One region of the Staphylococcus sp. IVB6181 genome, then DNA from elsewhere that is predicted to be linked to it. Evidence: riboswitches for the same ligand, from Rfam matches in the RefSeq annotation. Region 1 holds a riboswitch; each other region holds the start of a gene.

What was found. A riboswitch is a leader RNA that binds a small molecule or an ion and turns the genes downstream of it on or off. The one in region 1 is predicted to bind S-adenosylmethionine.
Region 2: linked by a shared signal. The riboswitch ahead of MUA90_RS01545 (methionine ABC transporter ATP-binding protein) and the one ahead of MUA90_RS11020 (methionine ABC transporter ATP-binding protein) in region 1 are both predicted to bind S-adenosylmethionine.
Region 3: linked by a shared signal. The riboswitch ahead of MUA90_RS08065 (O-acetylhomoserine aminocarboxypropyltransferase/cysteine synthase family protein) and the one ahead of MUA90_RS11020 (methionine ABC transporter ATP-binding protein) in region 1 are both predicted to bind S-adenosylmethionine.
Region 4: linked by a shared signal. The riboswitch ahead of metK (methionine adenosyltransferase) and the one ahead of MUA90_RS11020 (methionine ABC transporter ATP-binding protein) in region 1 are both predicted to bind S-adenosylmethionine.

What each region holds. Positions count from the first base shown of each region.
Region 1 is NZ_CP095096.1:2,249,210-2,256,940, forward strand. Features, by position in the region: gene MUA90_RS11005 (ATP-binding protein) at 1-832, opposite strand, end outside; gene MUA90_RS11010 (MetQ/NlpA family ABC transporter substrate-binding protein) at 1,055-1,879, opposite strand; gene MUA90_RS11015 (methionine ABC transporter permease) at 1,904-2,599, opposite strand; gene MUA90_RS11020 (methionine ABC transporter ATP-binding protein) at 2,592-3,617, opposite strand; SAM riboswitch class I at 3,715-3,820, opposite strand; gene MUA90_RS11025 (thioredoxin family protein) at 3,874-4,170, opposite strand; gene MUA90_RS11030 (toprim domain-containing protein) at 4,167-4,529, opposite strand; gene gcvH (glycine cleavage system protein GcvH) at 4,818-5,198, opposite strand; gene MUA90_RS11040 (arsenate reductase family protein) at 5,348-5,704, opposite strand; gene MUA90_RS11045 (thioredoxin family protein) at 5,848-6,171, shown strand; gene MUA90_RS11050 (nitroreductase family protein) at 6,243-6,785, opposite strand; gene aroD (type I 3-dehydroquinate dehydratase) at 6,858-7,583, opposite strand.
Region 2 is NZ_CP095096.1:344,525-352,255, reverse strand. Features, by position in the region: gene gmpC (dipeptide ABC transporter glycylmethionine-binding lipoprotein) at 91-936, opposite strand; gene MUA90_RS01550 (methionine ABC transporter permease) at 960-1,619, opposite strand; partial or broken gene MUA90_RS01545 (methionine ABC transporter ATP-binding protein) at 1,621-2,641, opposite strand; SAM riboswitch class I at 2,761-2,872, opposite strand; gene MUA90_RS01540 (LPXTG cell wall anchor domain-containing protein) at 3,054-7,731, opposite strand, start outside.
Region 3 is NZ_CP095096.1:1,640,950-1,648,680, reverse strand. Features, by position in the region: gene mprF (bifunctional lysylphosphatidylglycerol flippase/synthetase MprF) at 1-2,171, shown strand, start outside; SAM riboswitch class I at 2,341-2,438, shown strand; gene MUA90_RS08065 (O-acetylhomoserine aminocarboxypropyltransferase/cysteine synthase family protein) at 2,498-3,778, shown strand; gene MUA90_RS08060 (homoserine O-succinyltransferase) at 3,780-4,682, shown strand; gene msrA (peptide-methionine (S)-S-oxide reductase MsrA) at 4,778-5,293, opposite strand; gene MUA90_RS08050 (LCP family protein) at 5,435-6,448, shown strand; gene MUA90_RS08045 (2-hydroxymuconate tautomerase) at 6,580-6,765, opposite strand; gene MUA90_RS08040 (Y-family DNA polymerase) at 6,920-7,731, shown strand, end outside.
Region 4 is NZ_CP095096.1:1,242,409-1,250,139, reverse strand. Features, by position in the region: gene MUA90_RS06130 (aldo/keto reductase) at 1-796, opposite strand, end outside; gene MUA90_RS06125 (NERD domain-containing protein) at 935-1,834, opposite strand; gene metK (methionine adenosyltransferase) at 1,932-3,128, opposite strand; SAM riboswitch class I at 3,236-3,351, opposite strand; gene pckA (phosphoenolpyruvate carboxykinase (ATP)) at 3,515-5,107, shown strand; gene MUA90_RS06110 (alpha/beta hydrolase family protein) at 5,171-5,944, opposite strand; gene ytkD (RNA deprotection pyrophosphohydrolase) at 5,910-6,395, opposite strand; gene yidD (membrane protein insertion efficiency factor YidD) at 6,479-6,730, shown strand; gene menC (o-succinylbenzoate synthase) at 6,721-7,731, opposite strand.

The DNA of each region.
Region 1 (7,731 bases):
TCAAACCTGGAACGATACAAGGTAAGACCACATTTATATTTGGGAAAACCTCTCTTTTCAATAAATCAAAAATCTTTTTAGGGATAGCAGCCGATTTATTATCGACACTTTGACTCAATGGCACTATCCCTTTAACTTCATCTTGAAAGATATTAAAAGGGATTAAAATATTCGCCATTAAAAGCCCGTAATTTCTATTTTCAATAATGTGCAAGCCTTGAACAAAATGAATACTTAATGCGTAAAAAATCTGCATTTCTTCTTTTGAAAAAACTTCATTGTAAATTGGTAACATTTCACTATTAAAAATAAGCGACTTCCTTTGTTTTTTAGACAAATGAAATGAAACTAACCCTTGAATCTTCATTTCGTCTCTCATCGTTTTAATATTTTGATTTCTGACATATATTGTGTCGGAATCTGCTTGCACTAGCGTTTTGAACCTCTTGCCTTTTTCATCTTCTTTATATACTAATTTTTCAGATTCAACATGATAGCCGCTATCTTTCTCTGAAATTTCGACATAATACTCAAGATACAGCTTTTTTTTATTTTCTAATATGACAATAAACTTAGCTTGCAACCATAAATTCTCTTTACCATATGTTACTAACCTTTTTCCGATTTGAGACAACTCTCTATTTTCTATTAAACTTTCGATAATTTTGAATGCATCAACTACCGCAGTTTTTCCTGATCCATTTTGACCATAAAACCCCACAACGTTAGATTTGTTTATATTAGAAAAATTAGCGTTTGTATTAAAGGAACCGTAGTTTACGTTTTTAATATTGCCTAATGTCATATCACTCATTTTAATTGTTGTTTTCATAATTTCTCCTTATGTCACAGTCACTTAAATTCCCGCTTCTATTATATCACACCTATCTTATAGAATACGTTTTTTTAACTGTTTAGCCAATTTAATCAGTGTATTAGTCTTTTCTAAATATCAAATGTAGATTTATTAATCGATTTTATTTGATAACAATCTATGAATAACTCAATAAAAAAACACCCCCAAGCATTATGCTTGAGAGTGATAGACAATGGTTTACTCGGCAGGGATGACTGCACCATCGTATTTTTTATTGATGAAATCTTTAATTTCTTTAGATTGTAATGCTTTGATTAAAGCTTGGATTTTTTTATCTTTTTCATGACCTTCTTTAACCGCTACTAAGTTTGCGTATGGGTTGTTTTCTGGTTTTTCAAGTGCGATAGAGTCTTTTTTAGGACTTAATTTTTGTTCGATCGCGAAGTTAGAGTTGATGATTGCTGCGTCAACATCTTGGTTTTGATAGATTTTTGGTAAGTACTCAGCTGATTGTTTGTTGTTGAATTTGATATCTTTTTTGTTTTCTACAATGTCGCTGAAGTGTGCGTCTTGGATTTTAACGCCTTTTTTCAATTTCATTAAGCCTTCGTCAACGAAGAATTTCAAGAAACGTCCTTCTTCAGCTGGGTTGTTTGATACGTAAACTGTTGCGCCTTTTGGAAGTTCTTTCAAGCTTTTGTATTTTTTAGAATACACAGCCATTGGTTCTAAGTGAACGTTGCCTACAGATACTAATTTATAGCCTTTGCTTTTCTTTTCAGTGTTTAAGTAAGGTGTGTGTTGGAAGAAGTTCGCATCCAATTCACCGCTGTCTACTAATTTGTTAGGTGTAGTATAGTCGTTGATTGTTTTAATTTTTAAGTCATAACCTTCTTTTTTCAAGATTGGTTTTGCTTGTTCTAAAAGTTCAGCGTGAGGTGCCGGTGATGCTCCGACTTTAATTGTCTTAGATTCTTCTCCGCTTGATTTGTCTTTATTGCCGCATGCTGCTAAAGCTACAGTTAATACTAAAACTGCTAAAATAGTAATAATCTTTTTCATTGAATTGACCCTCTCTTAATGTAATTAACGTTTATCGATTTTATTTGTAGCCCAGTCACCCACAAATTGGATAATGAACACAAATACCAAAATAAAGATAGTTGAAACCAAGATGACGTCATTTTGGTTTCTTGTAAAGCCTGTTAAATAAGCTAAGTTACCTAAACCGCCGGCACCGATTACCCCGGCCACTGCAGTTGAACCTACTAATGCGATAGCTGTAACTGTAATACCTGAGATAAGTGCTGGACGTGATTCAGGAATTAATACTTTTCGAATAATTGTCCAAGTATTTGCACCCATTGAACGTGCAGCTTCAATAACGCCTTTATCTATTTCTTTAAACGCAATTTCAACTAAACGTGCATAGAATGGTGCCGCGCCAATGACTAATGCCGGCAATGCCCCTGTCGGTCCGCTGATTGTTCCTAAAATCAAACTTGTAAATGGAATCAATAACAAGATTAAAATGATGAACGGAATTGCACGGAACAAGTTGACAATGAATGATACGATTTGATAAAACACTTTGGCTGCCGGTGATTTGCTTTTAGCTGTTAAGAAAAGCAGCACACCTAAAATAATGCCGATAAAGAATGCAAAAACAGTTGAAATAGCAGTCATATAAAGTGTTTCGTATGAAGCCACCCAAACTTGATCCCCTTGGACGTTCGGCATGGTTACCATTTCGCGCAGAATATCGCTGAATGACTTATCCATTTCGAATCACCTCCACATGTACATTGCGGTTTTCAAGCTCGTTTTTAAAATCATCAAAAAATTCAGTTTTCAAGTCTGCAATATGTACAATCAAGAAACCGATCGGTCCGCTTTTCGAATGACGGATATTCGCTTCTAAGATGTTCACATCGAGATTATATTTTTGAGTGATATATGATACAACCGGTTCAGTTGTTTCTTCTCCTGAGAAGTTCAAACGGACAATGTAACCATTTGTTGCTTCTGGAATAAGTTCTTGAATCGATTCATCGAATTCATCATTCAAGCCCTCTTTAACGAAGCGTTTAGTTACCGGATGCTGAGGATTTTCAAAGACCTCTTTTACATCGCCGCGTTCAATCACTTTACCATTTTCCATTACTGCAACTTCATCGCAGATTTGACGAATGACATTCATTTCATGCGTAATGATAACAATTGTTAAATCTTCTTCTTTTCTGATTTTCAGTAATAACTCTAAAATTTCATCAGTTGTTTGCGGGTCGAGTGCACTTGTTGCCTCATCGCAAAGCAATACTTTCGGTTCGTTCGCTAAAGCACGTGCAATACCCACTCTTTGTTTTTGACCGCCAGATAGTTCAGAAGGATAAGAATTTTCTCGCCCTTTAAGTCCTACAAGTTCTACAAGCTCTTGTGCTCTGCTTTCAGCTTTCTTCTTATCTACTCCGGCTATTTCCAACGGAAACTTAATGTTATCTACAACAGTTCGCGACCAAAGCAAGTTGAAATGTTGGAATATCATACTTACCTTTTGTCGTTTCTGTCTAAGCTGCGCCTTGCTGAGTTGTCCTAATTCATCTCCATCTATGATGACTTCTCCTGATGTAGGTTCCTCTAAATAATTTAAAATTCTGACAAGTGTACTTTTACCGGCACCTGAAAACCCGATGACACCGTATATGACACCTTCTGCCACATCTAAATCGACATGATCAACTGCCAGCACATCTTGGTGTTTCGTCTTATACCTTTTGACGATTTGTTTCAGTTGAATCACTTGTTTCTCCCCTTTCCTTACTTTACCTGCAAAATTAAAAATGCTTTCTCTTATCGCTGCTGTAAGCAAAAAAGAGAAAGCAATTTAAAATTTCTTTCTCTCATCTTCAAAAGCAGTTCAACTTTTTGTGAATTGGCACCATTTCTTTAAAAGACGGTTGCCGGGTTTCAACGGGCACATCCCTCCACCTCTCTTGATAAGAGATAACTATTTAATTGATATTAATCCTACCACTTCACTCGGTAGGCGTCAATAACTATTTTAAATTTTCTAATAAATAAGGAACAGATTGAAATGCATAAATGCGTTTTAGTTCCTCATCTTTAGACATCACCATCAAAACAGGAACAGATTGAATTTGATATTGTTCGCTGAAATCTGCATGGAAGTTTAAATCTGCCTTAACAATCGGCAAGTCTAAAATCTCATTTGCAATATCCAGCATGCGTTCAGACACTTTGCATGTTCCGCACATCGGTGTGTAGCCGAATATCAAATGTTTATCTTGATCAAAGTTTTGTGTGATATCTGCAATATGCTGCTTAGAACTCATCTATATACTAATCCTTTCACAGGTGCTTCACCTTTTACCATAAATCCATAATTTCTAAGCACTCTGGCAAGATATGGGCGTGGACAGCGAGCCACCTCGCAATATGTTTTATCTACAAAAATATGCTCGCTCTCAGAAAGATAATGTTTAAACCATTGACGAATCCGTCTGCCTTCCTTATCCGCATCAACAAGAATATAAACCGGACGCTCATATAATGTTTCGATCATATCATCTAATTTATCGATTCCCATCGTACCATGTGTACAAATAATCTGTACTGGTTCATCAATGACCTCTTGAACACGCTTCTTATCTGTCTTACCTTCAACAACGATTACTTTATCTAACAATGCCATATTCACTACACTCCAATACTCTCGTGATATCATTGCATAATAACTTGCAAACGTAAGTGCTTAGGTTCTTACCAATATTATATTGTTTTGTGAGCTGCTAACTCAATTGTAACGCAAGCGCCTTTTAAATTACACGCAACTTGTTTTATGTACAAACAAGCCCTTTTAATTTATGTAATAATTCTGCTGTTAAGCACTTGCACTTTACCTTCATAGTTACTTATAGCCCGTTAAATAAAAAAATAACTCCAAAATACAAAGTATCTTGGAGTTACGACGAATCGTCAATTATTCACCGATCATTTCTTTATATTGATCTGCTGATAATAATTCATCTAATTGGCTTTCGTCATTTAATTTAACTTTAACCATCCATGCTTTTTCGTATGGTGATTCATTAACAAATTCTGGGCTGTCTTCTAATTCTTCGTTAACTTCGACTACAGTTCCTGAAACTGGAGCGTATAATTCAGAAACAGTTTTAACTGATTCAACGCTTCCGAAAGATTCGCCCTCTTCGATATCATCGTCAGCTTCTGGTAATTCAACGAATACGATATCACCAAGTTCTCCTTGAGCGTATTCAGTAATACCGATTGTTACTGTATCGTCCTCAACTTTTACCCATTCATGTTCTTTTGAATATTTTAATTCCTCTGGCACTGCCACACGAATCCCCTCCTATTTTATAAATGAATACTCTTTAATGATGCCATATGAAACCTTTTCATTCAACTATTTATAGACATCTTGTAGTTTTTTAATCTTTAGAGTTAATTTAATAATTAGCAATCTGTTGTTGCTGTTGGGCTTTTAACTTAATTTACCCAAGTATCTTTGTATTCTTGCTCTTTAAAACCTAATGTAATTTTATTGCCAGACACAGCAAGCGGACGTTTGACTAACATACCGTCAGAAGCCAATAAATCTAGTTTTTCATCATCAGACAAACTGTCTAATCTATCTTTCAGACCAAGTTCGCGGTATTTTCCTCCGCGTTTGTTAAATAACTTATCAAGCTCAACACCCGTTTTATCAATAATGTCTTGCAGCTCTCTTTTATTCGGGTTTAGTTCTACAATATCAATCGGTTCATAACTTACACCATATTCATCTAAAAATTTTGCAGCTTTTTTACAAGTCGTACAGTTGTGGTACTGATAGAATCTAATCATCTTTTGACCTCCTTTAACTAATTATTTCTAATATAGCAAATTTTCATAAAGAACGCTTTAAATTATAGGTATATTTTTTTAATCTTACGCACAAATTGGTTATAATAATGTTAGTAGTATCAGAAAAAAGGAGAGAAATTTAAATGGAATCGATTAAAACACGTCAAGATTTCGATAATATCATTCAAAGCAATGAACCAGTTATCATTAAATTCGAAGCTGGCTGGTGCCCTGATTGCCGTGCTATGGATATGTGGATTGACCCGATTGTTGAAAAATACAACGACTATAAATGGTATACAGTAAACCGCGACGAATTAGAAGATGTTGCACAAGATTACGAAGTCATGGGTATTCCTAGCTTGCTTGTATTCAAAGATGGAAAAAAAACTGCACACTTGCATTCAGCAAATGCTAAATCTCCAGAACAAGTTGAAGATTTCTTAAGCCAAACTTTCAATAAATAATTAATAATTTTACGTCTAACGTATAAATAAAGCCGGGTTGCATTGATTTGCAGCCCGGCTTTTTCTATACATTAATATTCTGAAATAAAATTTTCAGTATGACGCGGTTTTTTTGGAGGGATTTTTGTTTCCATGTCTGTAAGATATAAGAAACCTAATAAATCTTCATCATCTTCTACACCTAATACTTTTCTCACTTTAGGTTGGAAAATGTATGGCGGTGTTTTCCAGCACGTACCGATGCCTGCTTCATGCAGCAGCAGCATCAGGTTTTGTGCATAAGCACCAAATGCTAAATGGTTCTCTAGGTTTTCTTTTTGTCTTGGATCTCGTTTTACGATCAATACGAGTAAGCCGCCTAATTTTGTCACTGCATCGTAGTGACTTTGCTGTTTCTCTGGTTCGTTGCGAAACGCATAACGAGAAACCGATCTGCTTAAATCAGGCAGTCTGTCTTTAGACACATGGATGATTCTCCAAGGTTCCCTCATTCCATGATTAGGTGCATCTGTAGAGAGTTTTAATGCTTCATACAACGCTTTATCATCTATATGCATATCATGGTCAAAAATCTTCACACTGCGTCTTGAAGAAATTGCTTCCCTTAATTCCACAATCCAACTCTCCTTTACCTATTGATAATCATTATCATTTATAGTATAGATTGGTTTACATATTATTTCAAATTATTTGTTTATATCATATAAAGTTAACAATTCTTTTAATTTGCTGACATGAATTTGTCCTGGTGCTTGCGCTTCACCTAACGCACCATATGACACTGTACCGCCAAAGACACCTTGCGCTGTTCTTGAAACCAGTCCTAATTGAGACATAGAAATACCAATCACTTTAGCGCCGACACTCTCTGATGAAATATACAACGCATCTAATAAATGCGTTACATCCTCTGCAGTGTTCGGCATTACTGCAAGTTTTATATAATCTGCCCCTGTCTTACTCATTTTAAAGTAAGTAAATTTCAAGTTTTCTAACGGAGGTGTTTGTTTGAAGTCATGTTGAGAAAGTACTACTTCTAAATCGTATGCTTGTGCTTTCTTTACTAATTGCTCAATACGTAATTTGTTTTGTTCTTCCCATTCAATATCAATCATATCGATACCAGACAATTCGATTAATGCTTCAACCAATTCATAATAAGCTGTTTCGGATTTTTCCCCTTTTCCGCCTTGTGAACTTGTACGATAGGTCACTAGAATTTTGGCAGTTTGATGTGCCTCATGCAATGCAGCTGTTAATGCTTCTAATGCCTCTTGATCAAACGTTTCTCGCTGATCGATTCTTAATTCAATGATATCTATTGCTGCTGCATTTTCCTTCAATTGTGTCAGTAATTCTTCTGTTGCTTCAAATTTCGGCGCAATAGTAGCCGCGACTTCAACCTGTGTCATTGTAACAACCCCTTTATTTAACATTGCTGCTTGTTATTTTGAATCGTTTATATTATTAATAGTTTAACACTAGTCTAAAACTAATAGTAAGACTATAAATGATAATATAACTAAAATAATAAGCGCTATAACGATAAATGCAATGCAC
Region 2 (7,731 bases), 840 kb from region 1:
TTTAGATTTTAAAATATCTTTATCAATAAGATACCAGATAAAAAAAAAGCATACCTAAATTAAGTATGCTTTCAAGAAAACTAGATTAATTTATTTTTTCAAATCATCACTGATTTTTTTGATTTCATCTTGTTTTAAGTCAACGATGATTTCACCGTCTTTTGTTTCTTTTTTTAATGCTTTGCGTGCTTCTTTAGAGTGGTAAAGTTCCGCAACTTTTTTCAATGTTTTATTATCTTTGTCTTTAGAGTTAACAGCGATAATGTTGATGTATGGTTGTGAAGCTTTCGCGTCATCACTTTCTAAGTAGATTGGATCTTTTTTCGCATCTAAACCAGCTTTAGTTGCTACACCATTGTTGATAACTGAAATATCCACATCGTCTAATGCACGTGCTGTTTGTTGCGCATCTACTGCTTTAATATCTAATTTTTTCTTATTTTCAACGATATCTTTGATTCCGCCTTTTAAGCCGAAGTCTTTAGAAAGTTTGATATAGCCAGCTTTTTCTAAAAGTTTTAACGCACGTGCTTGGTTAGATACGTCGTTAGGAATAATCACTTTAGCTCCGTCTTTCAGTTCTTTAATATCTTTGATTTTTTTAGAGTAAATACCTAATGGTGCGAATACTGTTGTACGGATTGGCGTAATCTTTGTACCTTTGTTAGCTTTTTCATATTGATCTAAGAATGCAAAGTGTTGGAATGCGTTCATATCGATATCCCCATCGTTCAGCGCTTTGTTCGGTACGTTATAATCTGAGAATTGTTTTACTTTTACTGTAATACCATCTTTTTCCGCTAATTCTGCGACTTTATCCCAAACTTTTGTTTCGTTAGATGCTACACCGACTGTAACTGTTTTGTTATCATCTTTCTTCCCGCATGCCGCAAGAATAACGACAAATGCGATTGCTAGTACTAATAATTTCTTCATTGAACGAATTGCCCCTTTTTAAATTAATTTCTTCTGATTTTCTTAGCTAATACATTCCCTAGAGATTGAATCAGCTGAACCATAATAACTAAGATAATGACTGTAATCACAATGACGATTGTATCGAAACGCTGGTAACCATAAGCTAAAGCTAAGTCACCAATACCGCCGCCTCCGACAGCACCTGCCATCGCAGTAGCTCCGATTAAACCGATAATTGCTGTGGTTAATGCTAAAATTAATGATCCTAATGCCTCTGGTAATAAGAAGTAGCGGATAATTTGAATAGGAGATGCTCCCATCGCATTCGCTGCTTCAATCACACCTGAACTCACTTCAAGCAATGAGTTCTCAACGAGTCTTGCAATATAGGGCGCTACATAAACAGTAAGCGGTACTATTGCAGCTGCTGTTCCGATTGATGTACCTACAACTAATTTCGTGAATGGTACAATCGCAATCAATAAGATGATGAAAGGTACAGAACGCAGTACGTTAATCACCGGATTAAGAACATGATAAATTACTTTATTTTCCCAAATGCCGTCTTTCTTTGTGACAACTAGTAACACACCTAATGGAATACCGATTAATGCACCGATAACTAACGAAATAGAAACCATTAGCAGTGTTTGATATAAAGCTTCAAGTAATTGAGAAGAATCTAAAGTTGAACCGAGCATGTTATTTTACCTCCTCAAATTCAATATTATTTTGCTTCAAGTAATCAAAGGCACGTTGCTTTTCTTCATCTGAACCTTTAATTCGTAATGTCAGATAACCCACTGAAGTATCTTGAATGTCTGACATCGATGCATAGATAACATTCACATCCAGCTTGAAATCTTTAATTAATGTCTGAATCACTGAGAGACCAAGCTGCGAACCTTCTAAGTACACTTTGACATCTAAATAATTATTATCATCAGTTGGTAATTGATGAATCATTTTATCGCTGATATCTGTACTGATAACGGTTGAGACGAAGCTCTTAGCTGTCTTTGTCTTAGGATGGCTGAAAACATCTAAGACACTGCCGAGTTCTATAACACTGCCTTGTTCCATTACCGCAACTTTATCGCAAATCTGTTGAATCACACTCATTTCGTGTGTAATTAACAAAATTGTGACATCAAATGTTTGATTGACGCGTTTTAACAAATGCAGAATCGAATCCGTTGTTGCAGGGTCTAACGCACTTGTTGCTTCATCACATAACAAGATTTTAGGATCCGTCACTAATGCAACGTGCAATCGCAACTCTTTGCTTTTGACCGCCTGAAAGCTCATTAGGATACTGTGACCCTTTATCAGCTAACCCTACGAAATCAAGCATTTCTTCGACTTTTGCTTGTATGTATTGCTTCTTCTTGCCTTCAAGGATGAGCGGCATTGCTACGTTATTGAATACTGTTTTAGAATTAAGCAAGTTGAAATGCTGGAAAATCATTCCTATATTCTTTTTAACTTTGCGCAATTCTTTTTTGTTATATTGATTAATGTTATGACCATCTACAATAATGTCTCCTGATGTTGCATCTTCAAGCTTATTCACTAGTCGGATTAAAGTACTTTTACCTGCACCACTGTACCCGATAACCCCAAAAATTTCTTGTCGTTCTACAGTGAAACTGACATCTTTTAAAGCTTGAATTTTTGTTGAGCGTTTACGGAATGTTTTATTGACATCCTTGAACTCAATCATAGGTAAATCCCCCTCTAATAATTTGAAATGAATGAATTTTTCTTAATTTGTGATAATTCCAAAAGAAGAAAATCCCGAGGACTAATGAAACAAGTCCTCGGGATATAATATATCGGCTCGTCTCATCTTCACAGTATCTCACTGCAGGAATTGGCACAGTTATTAATGATCATCATTAATTCTGTTGCCGAGGCTTCACAGGGCCTGTCCCTCCGCCTCTCTGGATAAGAGTTATATTCAATTCATTTATATTCCATATCTTACAAACACTGAGTGAAAAAGTCAACATTATTTTTCAGAAAGTTACTTAAATTTATTCAATTCAAAAATCCTAAAATAAGAAAGCGTTTTCATTCACTATTAAAAAAGAACCAGGCCGAAGCCTGATTCCTTTTATACTCAAATCATAGTATTATTCTTCATCTTTACGACGTTTTGATCCAAGTACTGATGCTGCACCTAAACCAGCAAGCAATGAACCATATAATAATGGTGCTGTTTCGTCAGAACCTGTATCAGGTAATGATTGCGCTGATTTTTCTGGTTGTTGTACTGGTGCTGCTTTAGGTTGTTCTACATTGTGATAAACCACTTTATGTTCAAGGTGTTTACCAGCAAATTTATTCGTATCTTTTTGACCCACATTCACGTAATGTGTATGTCCAACAGATTTTGGTTGTACTGGAGTAGTTTCAACAGTACCTGTTGGTACATTTTTATTTCTGTTTGTTGTCGGTGTCACCGGTACTTGCGGTGCCACTGATACTTGCGGTGCCACTGGTACTTGCGGTGCCACCGGTATTTGTGGTGTTACAGGTACTTGCGGTGTTACTGGTACTTGTGGTGTTACAGGTACTTGTGGTTGTACAGGAACACTTGGTTGTGCTGGTACCAATGGAATCATTGGAATTGACACTTTTGGTGTGACTGGTTTTGTACAAGGTACGATAATTCTTGTATTATCTGCACATTGTAATACCACATTACCAATTGCATCATGGTTATATCCTACAATTGCAACAGGATATCCATAAGCATTGCATGGAATTTCAACACGTTGACCATCACTGAAGATGATTACATTTGTGTTATATGCATCAATGTAGTTATTAACGATATATGCAGGTGGAGTCGGTACTGCGTTTCTGCCATCACGTCCATCTCTGCCGTCGCGGCCATCACGACCGTCAAGACCGTCGTTACCTCTTAAGACTGTAATTGTATTACCGTCGCTGAACTCAACAATTGTATTGCCATCATGGTCAAAGTGGTAATCTTTTACAGATACTGATGCACCATCTTTGCCTTTTGGAATTGTGATTTCACGACCGTCACTGAAGACAACGATTGTGTTTCCGTTTGGATCAACTTTTTGTCCGACTACAGTAATTGATTTGCCATCTTTACCGTCTTTGCCATCTTTGCCTTTTAAGACTGTGATAGTATTGCCATCGCTGAATTCTACAACTGTGTTGCCATCCGCATCAGGATGTGAATCTTTGACTGTTACAGATGTACCGTCTTCACCTTTATCGCCTTTGTCGCCTTTTGGAATAGTAATGCTGCTGCCGTCACTGAAATCAACAACTGTGTTGCCTTCAGGAGTTTTAGAATGTCTTACGACTGTAACAGATTGACCAGCATCGCCTTTCGCACCTTTTGGAACGATAATTTCATGACCATCACTGAATGTAACTTTGATATCACCGCTAGGTAATGTTTCAGTTCCTGTAATAGTTACTGAAGTACCATCTGCACCTCTATCTCCTTTAGGAATCACAGCATGTGAACCATCTGAGAATGTTACAACTGTATTGCCATCAGCGTCTGGTGCTGTTGATCTTACTGTGATTGATTGGCCATCATCACCTTTTTCACCTTTTGGAATAACAAGAGATTTGCCATCGCTGAAGACTACTTTTGTTGAACCGTCAGGTTGAACTTCTGTACTTGATACTGTTACTGAAGTTCCGTTTTCACCTGCGTCACCTTTATCGCCTTTTTCACCTTTAGGGATAGTGATTTCTCTGCCATCACTGAACGTCACTTTAGTTGAGCCATCTGGTTGTACTTCAGAGTTTGTGATTGTGACAGACGTACCGTCTTCACCTTTATCACCTTTGTTTCCTTTAGGAACGACTACTTTTGTGCCATCGCTGAACGTTACTTCTGTGTTACCGTCTGGTGTTTGCGTTGTACCAGTAATAGTGACTGATTTTCCATCCACACCATTTGTGCCGGCTGCACCTGTATCTCCTTTGTCTCCTTTAACGCCTTTAGGGATAGTGATTGTTGAGCCATCAGAGAATGTCACAACTGTATTACCATCCGCATCTGGTGCTGTTGATCTTACTGTAATAGATTGACCATCCTCACCATTTTGACCTTTAGGGATAACTAGAGATTTACCGTCACTGAAGACTACTTTCGTTGAACCGTCAGGTTGAACTTCTGTATTTGTTACTGTTACTGAAGTTCCGTTTTGACCTGCTGCACCAGTATCGCCTTTATCGCCTTTTTCACCTTTAGGGATAGTGATTTCTCGACCATCGCTGAATGTAACTTTAGTTGAGCCGTCTGGTTGTACTTCAGAGTTTGTGATTGTGACAGATGTACCGTCTTCACCTTTATCTCCTTTGTTTCCTTTAGGAACAACTACTTTTGTACCGTCACTAAATGTCACTTCTGTGTTGCCTTCTGGTGTTTGCGTTGTGCCGGTAATAGTGATTGATTTTCCATCTTTACCATTTGTGCCGGCTGCGCCTGTATCTCCTTTGTCTCCTTTAGCTCCTTTTGGAACTGTGATTGAAGTACCATCACTGAAGTTGACTACTGTATTGCCTTCCGCATCCGGAGCTGTTGATGTAACAGTGATTGATTGACCGTTTGCACCTGTTGCGCCAGCTTCACCTGTATCGCCTTTGGCACCTTTTTCAACAGTTACTGTTGTACCGTCTGAGAATGTAACTTTTGTATTACCTTCTGGTGTTGTTTCAGTGCTTTGAACAGTAATTGATTTACCATCCGTACCGTTTGTGCCAGCTGCACCTTGAGCACCTGTTTCACCACGATCACCTTTTGCACCTTTAGGGATTGTAATTGTTGTGTCATCGCTGAATGTCACAACTGTATTACCGTCCGCATCTGGAGCTGTAGATTTAACAGTAATTGCTTTGCCGTCTGCGCCATTTTGACCTTTTGGAATAGTGATTTCTCTTCCATCGCTGAACGTTACTTTAGTAGAACCATCTGGTTGTACTTCTGTATTTGTAATAGTGATTGAAGTGCCATCTTGACCTTTATCGCCTTTTTGGCCTTTTGGAATAGTGACTTCATGACCATCACTGAAGACAAGTTTAGTTGAGCCGTCTGGTTGTACTTCTGAGCTTGTAATAGTAACTGATGTACCATTCACACCGTCTTTTGCTTTAGGAATAACTACTTTAGAGCCGTCACTGAATGTAACTTCAGTATTGCCTTCTGGTGTTTGAGTTGTACCAGTAATAGTGATTGATTTTCCATCTGCACCATTTGTACCGGCTGCACCTTGGGCACCTGTTTCACCCGTATCACCTTTAGCACCTTTTGGTACTGTGATTGAAGTACCATCACTGAAGTTGACAACTGTATTGCCTTCCGCATCCGGAGCTGTTGATGTGACAGTAATTGATTTACCGTTCGCACCTGTTGCGCCAGTATCCCCAGCATCACCTTTAGCACCTTTTTCAACAGTTACTGTTGTACCATCTGAGAATGTAACTTTCGTGTTACCTTCTGGTGTTGTTTCTGTGCTTTGAACAGTGATTGATTTACCGTCAACACCATTTGTGCCGGCTGCACCTGTATCTCCTTTATCTCCTTTTGGAATAGTAATTGTTGTGTCATCACTGAATGTCACAACTTTATTTCCATCTGGATCAGTTGATGTTGATTTAACCGTAATTGCTTTTCCGTCTGCGCCATTTTGACCTTTTGGAATAGAAATTTCTCGTCCATCGCTGAATGTCACTTTAGTCGATCCGTCTGGTTGTACTTCTGTACTTGATACAGTTACTGAAGTACCGTTTTGACCAGCTGCACCAGCGTCGCCTTTATCTCCTTTTTCACCTTTAGGAATAGAAACTTCATGACCGTCACTGAAGACTACTTTTGTTGAACCATCTGGTTGAACTTGAGTACTTGTAATTGTGACAGATGTTCCGTTTGTGCCATTCGTACCATTTGTGCCGTCTTGGCCTTTAGGAATCACTACTTTTGAACCGTCGCTGAATGTGACTTCAGTGTTGCCTTCTGGTGTTTGTTTAGTACTTGATACTGTAATTGATTTACCATCAATGCCGTTTGTACCAGCTGCACCTTGGGCACCTGTTTCACCCGTATCACCTTTAGCACCTTTTTGAATTGTAACTACTGAACCATCAGAGAAGGTTACTTTTGTATTGCCTTCTGGTGTTGTTTCTGAAGTTTGAACAGTAATCGATTGACCGTTAACGCCATCTTGACCTTTAGGTACGACTACTTTTGTGCCGTCGCTGAATGTGACTTCAGTTCCTTCTGGAACAGCTTTTGTGCTAGAGATACTGATAGATTTACCATCTGCACCTTTATCTCCAGCTTCACCTGCATCACCTTTGTCTCCTTTTGGAATAGTAATTGTTGTGTCATCACTGAATGTCACTTTAGTAGATCCGTCTGGTTGAACCTCTGTGCCTGTTACTGTTACTGATGTTCCATCATGTCCAGCTGCACCAGTGTCGCCTTTATCTCCTTTTTCACCTTTAGGAATAGAAACTTCATGACCGTCACTGAAGACTACTTTTGTTGAACCATCTGGTTGAACTTGCGTGCTTGTAATTGTGACAGATGTTCCATTTGTGCCATTCGTACCGTTTGTGCCGTCTTGGCCTTTAGGAATGACTACTTTTGAACCGTCGCTGAATGTAACTTCAGTATTACCTTCTGGTGTTTGTTTAGTACTTGATACTGTGATTGATTTACCATCAATACCATTTGTACCAGCTGCACCTTGAGCCCCGGCTTCACCTGTATCACCTTTAGCACCTTTTTGAATCGTAATAACAGATCCATCT
Region 3 (7,731 bases), 610 kb from region 1:
ACACAAAAGACACTAAGACTTTGCTGCACTATATTTCATTAGTGCTGCTGTCGATGCTGACAGGCTTAAGTTTATTATCTATTTTAGTTGTGACACATGTCTTTAATGCCAAGCATTTGCTGGATGACTATCCGGTGGTACATGTCTTGTTATATGTTGTGGCGTGCTTCTTGCCTGTGTTTGTATTTGTGACGATTAAAAAGCCAGTACAGCAATCACATCGTTTTACAGGTGTCTATTTGACGATTGTTTCAAGTATTGAATGGCTTGCTGCGAGTATGGTTTTGTATTTTGCATTGCGTATCGTTGATTTGAATGTGGAATTCACTTCATTTGTCGGCATCTTTATTATTGCAGCAATTGCGGGTTTGATCAGTTTCATTCCTGGGGGCTTTGGTGCATTTGATGTCGTGATATTAGTCGGTTTGAAACATTTGAATCTGCCGGAAGAAAAGATTGTTTTAGCCTTGATGCTGTATCGTTTCGCTTATTATATTGTACCGGTTGTCATTGCGTTGATTTTATCAATGTTTGAATTCGGGACTTCAGCCAAACGCTACCTTGAACAATCGAAATATTATACCCCTGCAAAAGAAGTGACATCGTTCTTGTTTTCTTATCAAAAGATGATCACGCAAAAGATTCCGTCATTGTCTTTAGCAGTACTCGTTATGTTTACAAGTATGATGTTCTTATTAAACAATGTCAGTATCATTTATGACGGACTCTATGACCCGAATCACATGTTTTATTATATTGTGGTAACGATTCATACTAGTGCATGTTTGATTTTAATGCTGAATGTACGCGGTATTTTCAAACAAAGCCGACGTGCGATTTTATTTGCGATGATTTCTGTTATTTTAATTTTTATGATTACGGTTTATACCAATACGTCGTTTTTATTAATTACATGGCTGATCATTGTCTTTGGTTTATTGGTTTATGCGTTCTTAAAAGCACAAGTGCTCAAACGTCCGATTCGTTTGCGCCACTTGATGTCAATGCTGATTATTTCGGTTGTGATGTTAACGTTGAATCATTTTGTCATTGCTTTTGTATTAGAAGCAGTCGATGCGTACCGCATTGAGGTCGACAACTCGATGCTGCGCTATTATTTATGGCTGACGATTTTAGCAGTGATTGTTATTGTGACATTTATCGTATGGCTGTTTGAACAAGCATATAAAAAAGTGAAACCTGATAATGATATTGCACAATGCGAAGCGATTATCGAACAATACGGCGGCAACTATTTAAGTCATTTGCTGCATAGCGGAGATAAACAAGTGTTTATGGATGAATCAGAAGAGGCTTTTATTATGTATCGTCTGAAAGCCAATTGCTTAGTTGTGCTAGGTGATCCGATTGGTAATAAAAACCGCTTTAACGCCTTGTTAGAAGCGTTGTATCATTACGCCCGATACGTTGGGTATGAAATTATTTTCTATCAAGCTACAGACCGTTATATGCCGCTGTATCATGATTTCGGGAACCAGTTCTTTAAGCTTGGGGAAGAAGCGGTCATCGATTTAAGCACGTTTACAACTTCAGGCAAAAAACGCAGAGGTTTTCGTGCTACGTTAAATAAAGTCGAAGAACAAAACATCAGTTTTGAAATTATCGAACCGCCGTTTAATCAAGATTTGCTGAAAGCGTTAGAACAAGTCAGTGATGCGTGGCTGGACGGCAAAAATGAAATGCATTTTTCAGTCGGGCGTTTTACACATGATTATTTAGAGAAGGCACCCGTCGGTATTTTAAGAGAGGCGGACGGTCGAATTATTGCTTTTTGCAGCTTAATGCCGATTCATAATGATGAAGCTATTTCTGTCGATTTGATCCGCTGGCTGCCGGAAGTAGATTTACCGCTGATGGATGCGTTATATCTGCATATGCTACTGTGGAGCAAGGAACAGGGGTATCAAGCTTTTAATATGGGTATGGCGACTTTATCTAATGTGGGTCAAAATGAATACTCGTATTGGAATGAACGTTTAGCAGGAAAAGTATTTGATAACTTTAATACATTGTATCGTTTCAGCGGTTTAAGAAGATATAAAGAGAAATTCAAACCGAATTGGGAACCGCGCTTTTTAGTATATTCGCGTCATAGTTCGTTATGGCAAGGAATGTACAAAGTTTTATGGGTAATTCGCTCCAAACATTAATTGTATAACTGTATTCAAGGCTGAGGCAGCGTATTCGTTGTCTCAGCTTTTTTACATGCATGTAAATTTTGTTGACGAAATATTATTTCTAAAGCCAAAATTCAGAAAAATAAGAATAGTCTATTGACATTACGCTGTATTAGTTCTATACTACTGAATAAATTAATAAAACTTATCCAGAATGGTGGAGGGACTGGCCCAACGATACCAGGCAACCTATTTAAGTTAGGTGCTAATTCCAGCAGGTGAAGACCTGAAAGATAAGCCCAGCGAGTCTATCTTTTTCAGGTAGGCTCATTTTTTATATATTCAAGGAGGAAATGAACATGACAAATGATTTTAAATTCGAAACGTTGCAATTACACGCAGGACAAGAGGTAGATCAATCTTCGCATTCGAGAGCGGTACCGATTTATCAAACGACTTCATTTACATTTGACGATACACAACACGCAGCTAACTTATTTGGTTTAAAAGAACTTGGTAATATCTATTCTCGTTTAACTAACCCTACTGTAGCAGTATTTGAAACACGTGTTGCTGAACTTGAAGGCGGGGTTGCAGGGATTGCGGTAGCATCAGGTATGGCTGCGATTACTTATGCAATTCAAACTGTAGCAGATGCTGGCGACCACATCGTAGCAAGCTCTACTTTATACGGCGGTACACATACATTATTTGCACATACTTTACCTAAATTCGGTATCGATGTTTCTATCGTTGACAGCAAAAACTTTGATGAAGTGAAAAACGCAATCAAAGATAATACAAAAGCGTTATACATTGAAACTGTAGGGAACCCTGAAGGTAACGTTGAAGACATTGAAAAATTAGCTGATATTGCACATGAAGCAGGTATTCCATTAATCGTAGATAACACATTCGCTTCTCCATACTTAATCAATCCGATTAAATACGGTGCAAACATTGTGGTGCATTCTGCAACTAAATTTATCGGCGGTCATGGTACTTCTATGGGCGGTGTCGTTGTAGACGGCGGTAACTTCGACTGGACACAAAATGACAAATTCCCTGGTTTAACTGAGCCTGATCCTTCTTACCATGATTTAGTATTCACTGAAGCTTTCGGCCCAGCTGCATTAGCTTTCAAAATCAGAACAACTTTACTTCGCGATACAGGTGCAGCGTTATCTCCGTTTAATGCTTTCTTATTATTGCAAGGTTTAGAAACATTATCATTAAGAGTAGAACGTCATGTTGAAAACGCAGAAAAAGTAGCGAAATTCTTAGAAGGCCACGAAAAAGTAGAATGGGTTAAATATGCAGGCTTGCCTTCAAGCGAATATTACGACTTAAAACAAAAATACCTTCCAAAAGGCGCAAGCTCAATCTTTACATTCGGCGTTAAAGGCGGCTATGAAGCAGGTATTAAATTTATCGAATCATTAGAATTATTCTCTTTACTTGCGAACGTTGGGGATGCGAAATCATTAGTCATTCACCCAGCTTCAACAACACATGCGCAATTAAATGAAGAGGATCAATTAAAAGCAGGTATTACACCTGAAACTATCCGTGTATCTATTGGACTTGAACATATTGATGACATCATCAATGACTTAGAAAAAGGATTAGACGCGATTTAAGATGCTCTTTACTGATGGAATTCCTATTCTGCCTGTATTAAAGCAGGAACACATCGATTTTGAAGATAAACGGATAACTAATGGTTTGAATTTATTGATTGTTAACCTTATGCCTATGAAACAAGATGCTGAAAGACAGTTGTTAAGATTGCTTGGGCAGACGTGTCACGACATTAATGTCGACTTTATCTATCCGGTTACTCATCAACCTAAATCTTCTTCGAATCGACATGCTGAGCAGTATTATAAGGAATTTGATGAGATTAAAGATAATTATTATGATGGTTTTATAATGACAGGTGCACCTGTAGAACATCTTGATTTTTCTGCTGTAGATTATATAGAGGAACTCAAAGAGATTTACGATTGGTCGAATACCCATGTCAAACAGCGTTTATTTATATGCTGGGGCGCACAGTTTGCGTTGAACTACCGTTACGGCATTCATAAACGGATGTTTAATGAAAAACTGACTGGGATTTATCGTTATCAAATCTTACAGGCGCATCCTGCGTTGTTTGAAATTCCAGAGTATATTATTCCGCAATCTAGGAGTTCTTATATGGATCCTGCTGAATTGATGGAAGAAGCGGACTTAGATGTTATTACTTACAGTCCGTATACGGGTGTTGATTTCATTTCAAATAAAGACCAATCGGATTTGTATATCGGCGGCCATTTTGAATATGAAAGCAATACGTTGTTAAATGAGTTTATACGAGATAGTGAGAAGAATGCAGCTTCTGCCGCAAAACCTAAAAACTATTTCAGAGGAGATTCATTAGAACCGCTTCCTGCACATTGGATTCCTTATGGTCAGCAGCTCTTTCAAAACTGGACGGATATGATGGAACAGTGCCGTTTTCCAGTGAAGGAAAAAGAAGCGGATATTCTTGATAAGTAACTTGTCTTTGCAAGCTGAATAAATAAAAAAACAATGCGCGAGCACATCCTAAGGATGCATAGCTTGCGCATTGTTTTTATGATACATACAATCTGTTATTGTTCTCTTTGACGTTTAATTGCTTCACGCTGTGCAGCTTCTTCTGCATAACGTTCTGGGTTCTTTTTATAAAAGTCTTGGTGATATGCTTCTGCTTCATAAAACGGCATTACCAGCAGGACTTTTGTTGCGACCGCTTTATCTTTATCAATTGTTGATTTTAATGATTCAATATATTGATTTGCGGTTTCACGCTGGTCTTCATTGGTATAGAATATAGCTGTACGGTATTGCGAACCGCGATCTTGATATTGTCCTTCAGCGTCTGTCGGATCAATCACGGAAAAGAAGATTTCTAATAATTTATGATAAGACATCAGTGCGACGTCGTATTCTATTTTAACAGTTTCTAAATGACCGGTAGTTCCGCTTTTGACTTGTTCGTACGTAGGATGGTCAACATTGCCTCCCATGTAACCTGACGTGACTGTTTCAATGCCGTCAAACGTATCAAAGGGTTTGACCATACACCAAAAACACCCTCCGGCAAAATAAGCTGTATTGATATTCATGCAATCTATCCTTTCTATTTCTGGGACCTTAGTACCATTTGCTAGGTAAATACTTGATTTTTAAAAGGAAATTATATAACTTTAGTATGTATTAATTATATTACATAGGCTGTTAATTTTGAAGATATAAGGTTGATGAAAATGACAAAAGAAACAAACAATGACAATTACAAACGTAGCAGCGGGGAACAACCTCTGCCGAAACGTACAAAGAAAAGAATGCGTAAGTTGCCTTTTGTGATTTTAGGCATCTTGATAATTTTTATTATCTTGATTGTATATGCGGTTTCGGGATATAGAAGCGGTATTAATTACGCGAAAAAGCACAATCCGAATATGAAAGTGGAAAAATTTAACGGTCCTGTCAAAAATGATAGTAAAATTTCTATTTTATTATTAGGGGCAGACAAATCAGACGGCGGTAAATCGAGAACAGACTCTATTATGGTTGCACAATACGATTACATCCATAAGAAAATGAAAGTAGTGTCTGTGATGCGTGATACTTATGCGAAGATTCCAGGCTACAGAGATTATAAAATCAATGCGGCTTATTCACTAGGGGGACCAGAGTTATTGCGTAAAGCATTAGTCGAAAACTATGGTATTAATCCTGAGTATTATGCGGTAGTTGATTTTAAAGGCTTTGAAAAAATGATTGATGAGCTGGCACCTGATGGTATTCCGATTGATGTCGAAAAGGATATGTCAGAACTCATCGGCGTATCGCTTAAGAAAGGGCACCATAATTTAAACGGTAAAGAACTGTTAGGTTATGCACGCTTTCGTCATGATGCTGAAGGGGACTTCGGCCGTGTCAGAAGACAGCAGCAAGTGATTCAAGCATTAAAACAGGAAATGACAAAACCAGGGGCTGTTTTCAAATTGCCGAAAGTTGCAGGTATTTTACGCGGTTACTTGAATACGGATATTCCTGACTCTGCTTTAATTCAAACGGGTGTCAACTTTGGTATTCGCGGTGATAAAGATGTTAAAACATTAACGGTTCCGATGAAAGGCACATACCAAGATATTCAAACAGCTGAAAGCGGCAGTGCACTTGAAGTGGATAAGCCAGCGAATAAAAAAGCGATTCAAGAGTTTTTAAATGATAACAAAGACCATAAGAAAGATTCGGACAAACAGCAGCAATAAGTTAGGTTCGGATACAAAAGATGGCAGGAATGTAGAGATAGAGTGAAAAGGATAGAATGAAAATAATAGAATAAAGATTAAGAGAAGCGGTTAATCCAATGAGGGTTAGCCGCTTCTCTTCGTTTCATGTATTATTGATCAGATTTTCTGACGCCGCCTACACCATAGTGGTTAGGTTTCATTTCTTCTAATACAACGCTGATTGCGTTACGGTCAGCATTTGTAGTTTTTTCAACTGCATCTGTGACTGCTTTAACTAAAGCTTTAAGTTGTTCGTCTGTACGACCTTCAATTAATTTAATATTTACGATTGGCATAAGAACGCCTCCTTGTGATAGATATAACCTTATTATACCACTAAAGTTAATAGGTGATGAACGATAAGACGAAACAGAACATTTGTTCTTATAATTGTTGAATAAGAACAAATGTTCGTATATACTTAAAGTATCACATAACGGGGGTGATGATATGTATGATTATCATTTACTAGAGGACAGGGATATTTTATGTATAGATCAAAAGAGTTTCTTTGCGAGTGTATCTTGTATTTCAAAAGGTTTAGATCCATTAAAGACAAAATTAGCAGTAGTAGCAGATACAAAACGTCAAGGTTCAGTGGTACTCGCTGCAACACCGCCGCTGAAAGCCATCGGGATTACTACAGGTTCGCGTTTATTTGAGATTCCGCATCGCAATGATATTTATATCATCAATCCAAGTATGCGCAAGTATTTAGATGTATCTATTATGATTTCTAAAATTGCATTGCAGTATGTGCCGCCAGAAGATTTGCATCAATACAGTATCGATGAATTTTTTATGGATGTAACAGATAGTTATCATCGCTTCAGCAGTACAGTACAATCGTTTTGTATTAAGCTGATGAAAGAAATTTATGATAAGACACAAATCTATTGCACAGTCGGGATAGGGTCGAATATGCTGCTGAGTAAAATTGCGATGGATATTGAAGCTAAACATAATCCAGATCGTATTGCGGAATGGCGTTACCAAAATGTTCCTGATAAATTATGGAAAATACAACCGCTTCATAAATTTTGGGGCATCAATACGCGCACAGAGAAAAAATTGAATAAGCGCGGTATTTTTACGATTGGAGATTTAGCACATTATCCATACCAATATTTAAAAAGAGATTTTGGGATTAAGGGCATTGATCTGCATTTGCATGCACACGGAATTGATCAAAGCAAAATGCGTGAGAAGTACAAAACAACTAATCCATCGATATGCAAGAGCCAGATTTTAATGCGCGACTA
Region 4 (7,731 bases), 1.0 Mb from region 1:
TATTTTGATTCAAATTATCAAGGCGCTGCATTTGGTCTTCAGTAAGTTCGAAATCAAAGACCTGAATATTCTCTTTGATGCGAAAAGGTGTTACTGATTTTGGAATTACTACCACATCATGTTGAAGATTCCAACGAATGATAACTTGTGCTGGAGATTTATCAACTTCTTTTGCAATTTGTTTTACAGTTTCATCTTCAAGAATTTGTGCATTCATTAAGGGCGACCATGATTCCATTTGAATACGCTGTGCATTTAAATATAAGTTTAAATCACTTTGTGTCAGATAAGGATGAAATTCAACTTGATTGATAACAGGTTTGATAGAAGCATGTGATAATAGGGCTTCTAAATGATGGGGATGGAAATTGCTGACGCCGATGTTTTTAACTTTATTATCTTTCAATAAATCTTCCATACCCTGCCATGTTTCTATCATTAAATCTTCATCTGTACCAGGCCAGTGCATTAAGTATAAATCTAAATAATCCAATCCTAATTTATCCAGTGATGTTTGATAAGCCGCTTCTACATTCGTTCTTCCATAATCATCCAACCAAAGTTTAGAGGTAATAAACACATCTGAACGTTTTATTCCTGCAGCGGCTATACCTGCTTTAATACCTTCTCCTACTTTTTCTTCGTTTTGATAAATCATAGCAGTATCAATACTTCTATAACCTTGTTCAATAGCATATTGAACAGATGCTTTTAATTGATCATTATTTTCTACTCTGAAAGTGCCTAATCCGACTTTCGGCATTGTATTACCATTATAAAATGTAATATACTCCATCTCTATCTCTCCTTTAGCCTTCGCTTTTCTCAACCTTTACTATACGCTTAATTGTTAAACAGTGCATGAGTGAAAGTCCTGGTTAAAATGAAAAAGTACCATCCACTGCAATACTTGCAGTCAATGGTACTTTGTCGTTTAGTTGAATGATTCGATTTCTTCCATGACACGTTGCAAATCTTCAACATTATATTGAATACGTCCATGGAATACGAATTTATTAAAGTATTCATCTAACTGTTCAGGTCCAACCAATACTTTTGTATTCGTTGTTTGAGAATAGTTAGAAATCGTTACAGCACCCTCATTTTTAGGGTTGAAGTAAAGCAATGCCATTGGTGTATATTTCAAATCTAATTCGCGTTTCAACGTTTCAGCAAGCTGTTCTACACGTTTTAATTGATTTGAATAATTCACAAATGAAGCTGATTGCTTATCATCATTCTCATCTAACACTAGTGTTTGAGGATGACGTTTATCTAAATCAAGTACATCAAAGACTTGTTCAATTGTCGGTAAAGTACTGAATTGTTCTTTACTGATACCGTTATAAACATGCCCTTTCAATAACTGTGAATCAATAATGTATAACCCTGTACGCGTTAACACTAAATGACTGATGCGATCAATATCATTGAAATCGTTCTTCGGCAAGAAAATATTCGCCATGATGTGCATATCTTCAGGACGGATACGTTTTTCTTTGACCAAGCGATCTCTGATACCGATTAAACGCATATCTGTCACATATTCACTATGATTTTTAGAGAAGAGCTTCAGCGCATCAATTTCACGGTCTTTCGAAGTTACTGTTTCATCAAAATCAGCGCGTTGTTTAGTGACCGCTTTTTTATGTTCGACGCGTTCTTTTTCCAACTCGTCTTCATAATTTTCTTTTAAACTTCTTTCTTTTGCCTCATATTGTTCTTCTGCTTGCAATTTTGCTTTCTTCTTACTGTTTAACGCAATTAAGAAGAGTACAAAACAGATAACAGCTACAACAATTGCTGCAATTAAACCAATTTCCAATGGTCCCATAACATATTTCCGCTCCTTTACTTATCTTACTACCAATTATAAAGGAAATTTTCAAATGTATCGATAATAAAGCGTATTTTATTCAAAAAGTACGAAATTATGCTTGGACTGCTGCTTTCAATACATCCACTTTATCAACACGTTCCCAAGGTAATGCAACATCTGTACGGCCGAAGTGACCATATGCTGCTGTTTGTTTATAAATCGGGCGCTTCAAGTCTAACATCTTAATGATGCCTGCTGGGCGCAAATCAAAGTTATCTCTGACTGCTTGAACTAACACACCTTCAGACACTTTGCCTGTACCAAATGTATCAATTGAAATCGATACTGGTTCAGCAACACCGATTGCATAAGCAAGCTGTACTTCGCATTTATCTGCTAAGCCCGCAGCAACAATATTCTTAGCCACATAACGTGCCGCATAAGCTGCTGAACGGTCCACTTTTGTAGGATCCTTACCGCTGAAGCATCCGCCGCCGTGACGTGCAAATCCGCCATAAGTATCTACAATAATCTTACGGCCTGTTAAACCAGCATCACCTTGCGGTCCGCCGATTACAAAACGTCCTGTAGGATTGATGAAGAATTTTGTTTCTTCATCTAATAATGCTTTCGGTACGATTGGATCGATAACATGCGCTTTGATGTCTTTTTGAATTTGATCTAAACTTACATCTTCTGCATGCTGTGTAGATAATACAATAGTATCAATACGAACAGGCTGATCGTTTTCATCGTATTCAACAGTCACTTGAACTTTGCCGTCCGGTCTTAAGTATGTTAAAGTACCGTCTTTTCTAACATCTGATAAGCGTTTTGCTAATTGATGAGAGAAGTAGATAGGTGAAGGCATATAAGTTTCTGTTTCATTAGTCGCATAACCAAACATTAAACCTTGGTCCCCTGCTCCTGTACTTTCGATTTCTTCTTCCGTAATTTCATTTCTGTATTCCAGCGCACGGTCAACTGCTTGAGCAATATCAGGTGATTGTTCATCAATTGCTGACATAACCGCCATTGTTTGGCTGTCATAACCATATTTTGCTCGTGTATAACCGATTTCTTCTACTGTATCTCTGACAACTTTAGGAAAATCAACATAAGTTGCTGTAGAAATTTCTCCGACAATCATAGCCATTCCTGTAGTGACTACTGTTTCGCAAGCTACTCTTGCATCCGGATCTTTCTTTAATAATTCATCCAAAATAGCGTCTGAAATTTGGTCCGCTATTTTATCAGGATGCCCTTCTGTAACAGATTCTGACGTAAATAATCTTCTATTATTCGACATAACTGACTCCTTTTGATTTTTTTACGAAAATTCTCTATCTACGAGCTCAAATAAAAAAGGACTTTCTAACTATATACATAGAGAGAAAGCCCTTAAACGTCCTTTCGCTCTTATCGTTCAAACGTCTTCTATGACATTTGCAAACGGTTTGGCACCTTTCTCCAATAAGGAGAGGTTGCTGGGCTTCTTTGGGTCCATGTCCCTCCGCCACTCAGGATAAGAGAATCCGTTACACACAATACTACCCAAACAATTTACACTTGTCAATTCTATGTTTACAAAATCTTTAATCTGTTGTGGAATAATCATGGTAATATGTTATACTATGAAAATGTAAAGGCTTACAATTACAATTAATACTTAATGCTCTGGAGGGGTTATTTAAAATGGCAGTAGATGCACAAACTAACCGAAAAAAATTGGAACATTTAATTGGAAAATCATCATCACTTTTCCAACTGACTAAAACACAGCTTTACAACAAGATTTTAGACAATAACGAAGGCGAATTGACAGAACTAGGTGCAATCAACGCACTTACTGGACAATACACAGGTCGTTCTCCTAAGGATAAATTTATTGTAAACGAACCTTCCTATAGAGATGCAATTGACTGGGGATCAATTAACCAACCTATCGAAGAAGAAACTTTCTTAAGACTGTATGACAAAGTATTAGATTACTTAGATCAAAAAGATGAACTCTATGTCTTCAATGGTTATGCAGGCAGTGACCAAGATACTCAGTTACGTTTAACTGTAATTAATGAAATGGCTTGGCATAACTTATTTGCGCACAATATGTTCATCCGCCCTACTTCAAAAGATGAAGCTGAAAAAATCAAAGCTAACTTCACAATCGTTTCAGCACCTTATTTCAAAGCTAATCCTGAAGTTGACGGCACAAAATCAGAAACATTCGTTATCATTTCATTCAAACACCGTATAATTCTAATCGGGGGAACAGAATATGCTGGTGAAATGAAAAAAGGTATCTTCTCAGTAATGAACTACTTATTGCCGCAGCAAGATATCATGAGTATGCACTGCTCAGCAAACGTTGGAGAAAAAGGCGATGTCGCATTATTCTTCGGTTTATCAGGTACAGGTAAAACTACTTTATCTGCAGCACCTGATCGTAAATTAATCGGTGATGATGAACATGGTTGGAACAAAAACGGTATCTTCAACATCGAGGGCGGCTGCTATGCAAAAGCTATCAACTTATCAAAATCAAAAGAACCTCAAATCTATAATGCAATCCGTTACGGTACAATTTTAGAAAACGTAGTTGTTGAAGATAATGGTTCTGTTGACTTCGATGACAATGAGCACACTGAAAACACACGTGCTGCTTATCCGATCGATTATATTGAAAATATCGCAAAACCTTCAAAAGGTGCACATCCAAATACAATTGTGTTCCTTACTGCAGATGCATTCGGCGTGTTGCCGCCAATCTCTAAATTAAATAAAGCGCAAGCACTTTATCACTTCTTAAGTGGTTTCACTTCTAAACTTGCAGGTACAGAACGCGGTATTACAGAACCTGTACCATCATTCTCAACTTGCTTTGGTGCACCATTCTTACCATTGCATGCAAAAGTTTATGCTGAGCTTTTAGGTGATTTAATCGATAAACACGACGTAGATGTTTACTTAGTAAACACAGGTTGGACAGGCGGTAAATACGGCGTAGGTCGTCGTATCAGCCTTAAATATACACGTCGTATGGTAGATGCTGCCATTAAAGGTGATTTGAAGAAAGCAGAGTTTGAAAAAGATGAAGTCTTTGGTTTAAGTGTTCCAAAAGAAATTGAGGACGTTCCAAATTCAATCTTGCAACCTATCAATGCTTGGAGCAACCAAGATGCTTACCGCGAACAAGCACAAGATTTAATTTCACGTTTCGTTGAAAACTTCAAGAAATTCGGTGAAGAAAGCCAAGAAATCGCTGATAAAGGCGGATTCAAAGCATAATCACCCTTTCAATAAAATAGATAATCTATTACAAAACGACCGAAAGCCATCGCTTCGGTCGTTTTAGTTTTGCTGATTTTCAACTTTTGCCATCCACTGACGGATGACCTTTAATACCTCTTTTAATGCTTTAGGACGCGGTACATGTCCTTCTTTCATTTGATAGAAAGTTTGATAACGATGTCCGATACGTTCTAAGTATTCCTCTAAATAATAAGCTTGATGTATCCCGACTTGAATATCTTCACCGCCATGCACAATAAGTATCGGCGGACTGTCTGCATCAATATATTGCAGTGCTTCTCGTTGATCGTAGGCTGCGTCATCTTTCTTAGGATGTCCTACCATACGTTTCAACATGCCTCTTAAATCTACACGTTCTTCATACATGAGATGCAAATCAGAAACACCGCCCCAAATAATATAACTATCTGCCGGCAAATCTTGGAATGTCAATAATCCTTGCAAACCGCCTCGTGAAAAACCAATGATATGCACAAAAGCATCAGGATACTTAGCATTCAAAATACGAATAGCCTGTGTGACATCGTGCAAATCATCTCCGCTGAATTCATCTCTTCCTTCACTGCCGTTGTTGCCTCTGTAATACGGACCGAAGACTAAAGTATGCTCATCTGCAAACTGAAGCATACGTCCAGCACGTACACGGCCTACTTTGCCTTTGCCGCCTCTCAGATAAATTACAATCCGCTTCACATCTTTTTTCGGCTTCATCATTAACCCTTTCACGCGCAAATGATCCACCAAATACGTCACTTCTTCACCAATATGCGTCGATAAATCAATCGGCATTCGTTTCGTTTTGATAAAGTCCAAGTTGTATCACTCTTTCTACACATTTTAATATTGCTTCGTCTTCCAGCAAATAACTTTTATCCTCATCACGAATTGCGTCTAACGAACGATATAAAACAGGGCCTTCTGTTTCTAGATAATCCGACTTCTCATCCAAACGATCGACGAGAACAGCATACACATCTTTCGTAAACCATTTTTCTCCATCAGGATGATACACAGTATACTGCGCAATATAAGTCATTGCTTTGGCATGTCCCCCTGTTTCCTCATGCAACTCACGTAAAACAGCTGCTTCACTGCTCTCGCCTGCTTCGATTTTTCCTCCAGGAAATTCAATCCCTCTTTTCTTATGACGTGTCAGCAAATACTGCCCCTTCATACACGTAATTGCTAATACATGTTCTCCATCCGGCTGATCATTTTCGTCAGTAAAATGGAGCCTTATCTCTTTATCAAATTGATCATGCATAATCACATTCCATCACATTCCTTTGTATTCTATGCTAAAATAGATTCGTTACGATTTAGTTTATATAAAGCGGAGGGATTGATTTGAAGAAGCTCTTTTTAGGCATCATTTGGCTGTATCAGCATTTTATATCACCGTTGACACCGCCCACATGCCGCTTCTACCCTACTTGTTCTAATTATACGAAAGAAGCCATTGAAGTTCATGGACCGATTAAAGGTGCTTGGCTCGGTATTAAACGTATTTCTAAATGCCACCCACTCCATAAAGGCGGCTTCGACCCGGTTCCGATGAAACACGACAAAAAGCATCATCACCACCATCATCATTCATAAGCATTTAATAATTGAACATTGACTTCAGGGGGCACAAAATGGATGTGCCCCTCTTTTAATATGCCGTTTTTCGACACAAATTCTTGTTCGAAATAATAACCGTACGGTGTGACATCACCAGGATAGTCTGTAAAACGGCTCAAGTACGCTGTAAAATAACGGCTTAAACCAAATTCATACATCCCGCCGATAACCATTTTAATATTATATTGCTCAAGCTTTTCTATAGCTGTTAACACTTTGTCTATACCGCCCAGTCTGAACGGCTTTAACACCACTGTATCTATCGGATAGTCCTGTACATATTTTAATATTGTTTCTAGGTCGCGTGCTTTTTCATCTAAAGCCACCGGCGGTATCTGAGCACTATCTATAGCATTTAATATATTTAAATCTTTAAAAGGTTCTTCGATATACAGTAAGTTAGCGCCCGCATGCACTTGTTTCAATGACTCACTGTCTAGTTCAGTTAAAGATTCATTGGCATCTAAAGCCAGTTCTGGTTGAAAAGGCAATGCTTGGAGCTGCTTTAAGTCCTCTAAAACATGTTGCGACCATTTCAATTTAATCCGTTTCGGCTGTGTTGATAACAGCTGCTGATAATTATCTTCAGATAATCCGCTGATTGTTGCCCCGTAAGCAACATCAAAAGCAGGCAGTATATGAAAAGCTTGGAATAACGCCATTGCTGCTGTACTTCTTGCAGTCGGTGCCGCATCCAGCGCATTTAAATAATCCGCTGCTTCTTCAAAATCAGTAACATCTTGTCCTTTTAAATGATGATAAAACCAATCTTTAATTGATGTGTATACACTTTCGATGGTTTCTTTATCATACCAATCTGTCTCAAACGCATTTGCTTCACCAAAATAAGATGTACCTGCTTCATTGACTAATTCTATAACCAGCACTTTTCTGCTGTTCAAATTCACTTTAGGTGTCTTAATCGGGTGTTTAAAAGGTGCCTCGTAGGAATAAAAGCGAATAGTATGGAATCTCAT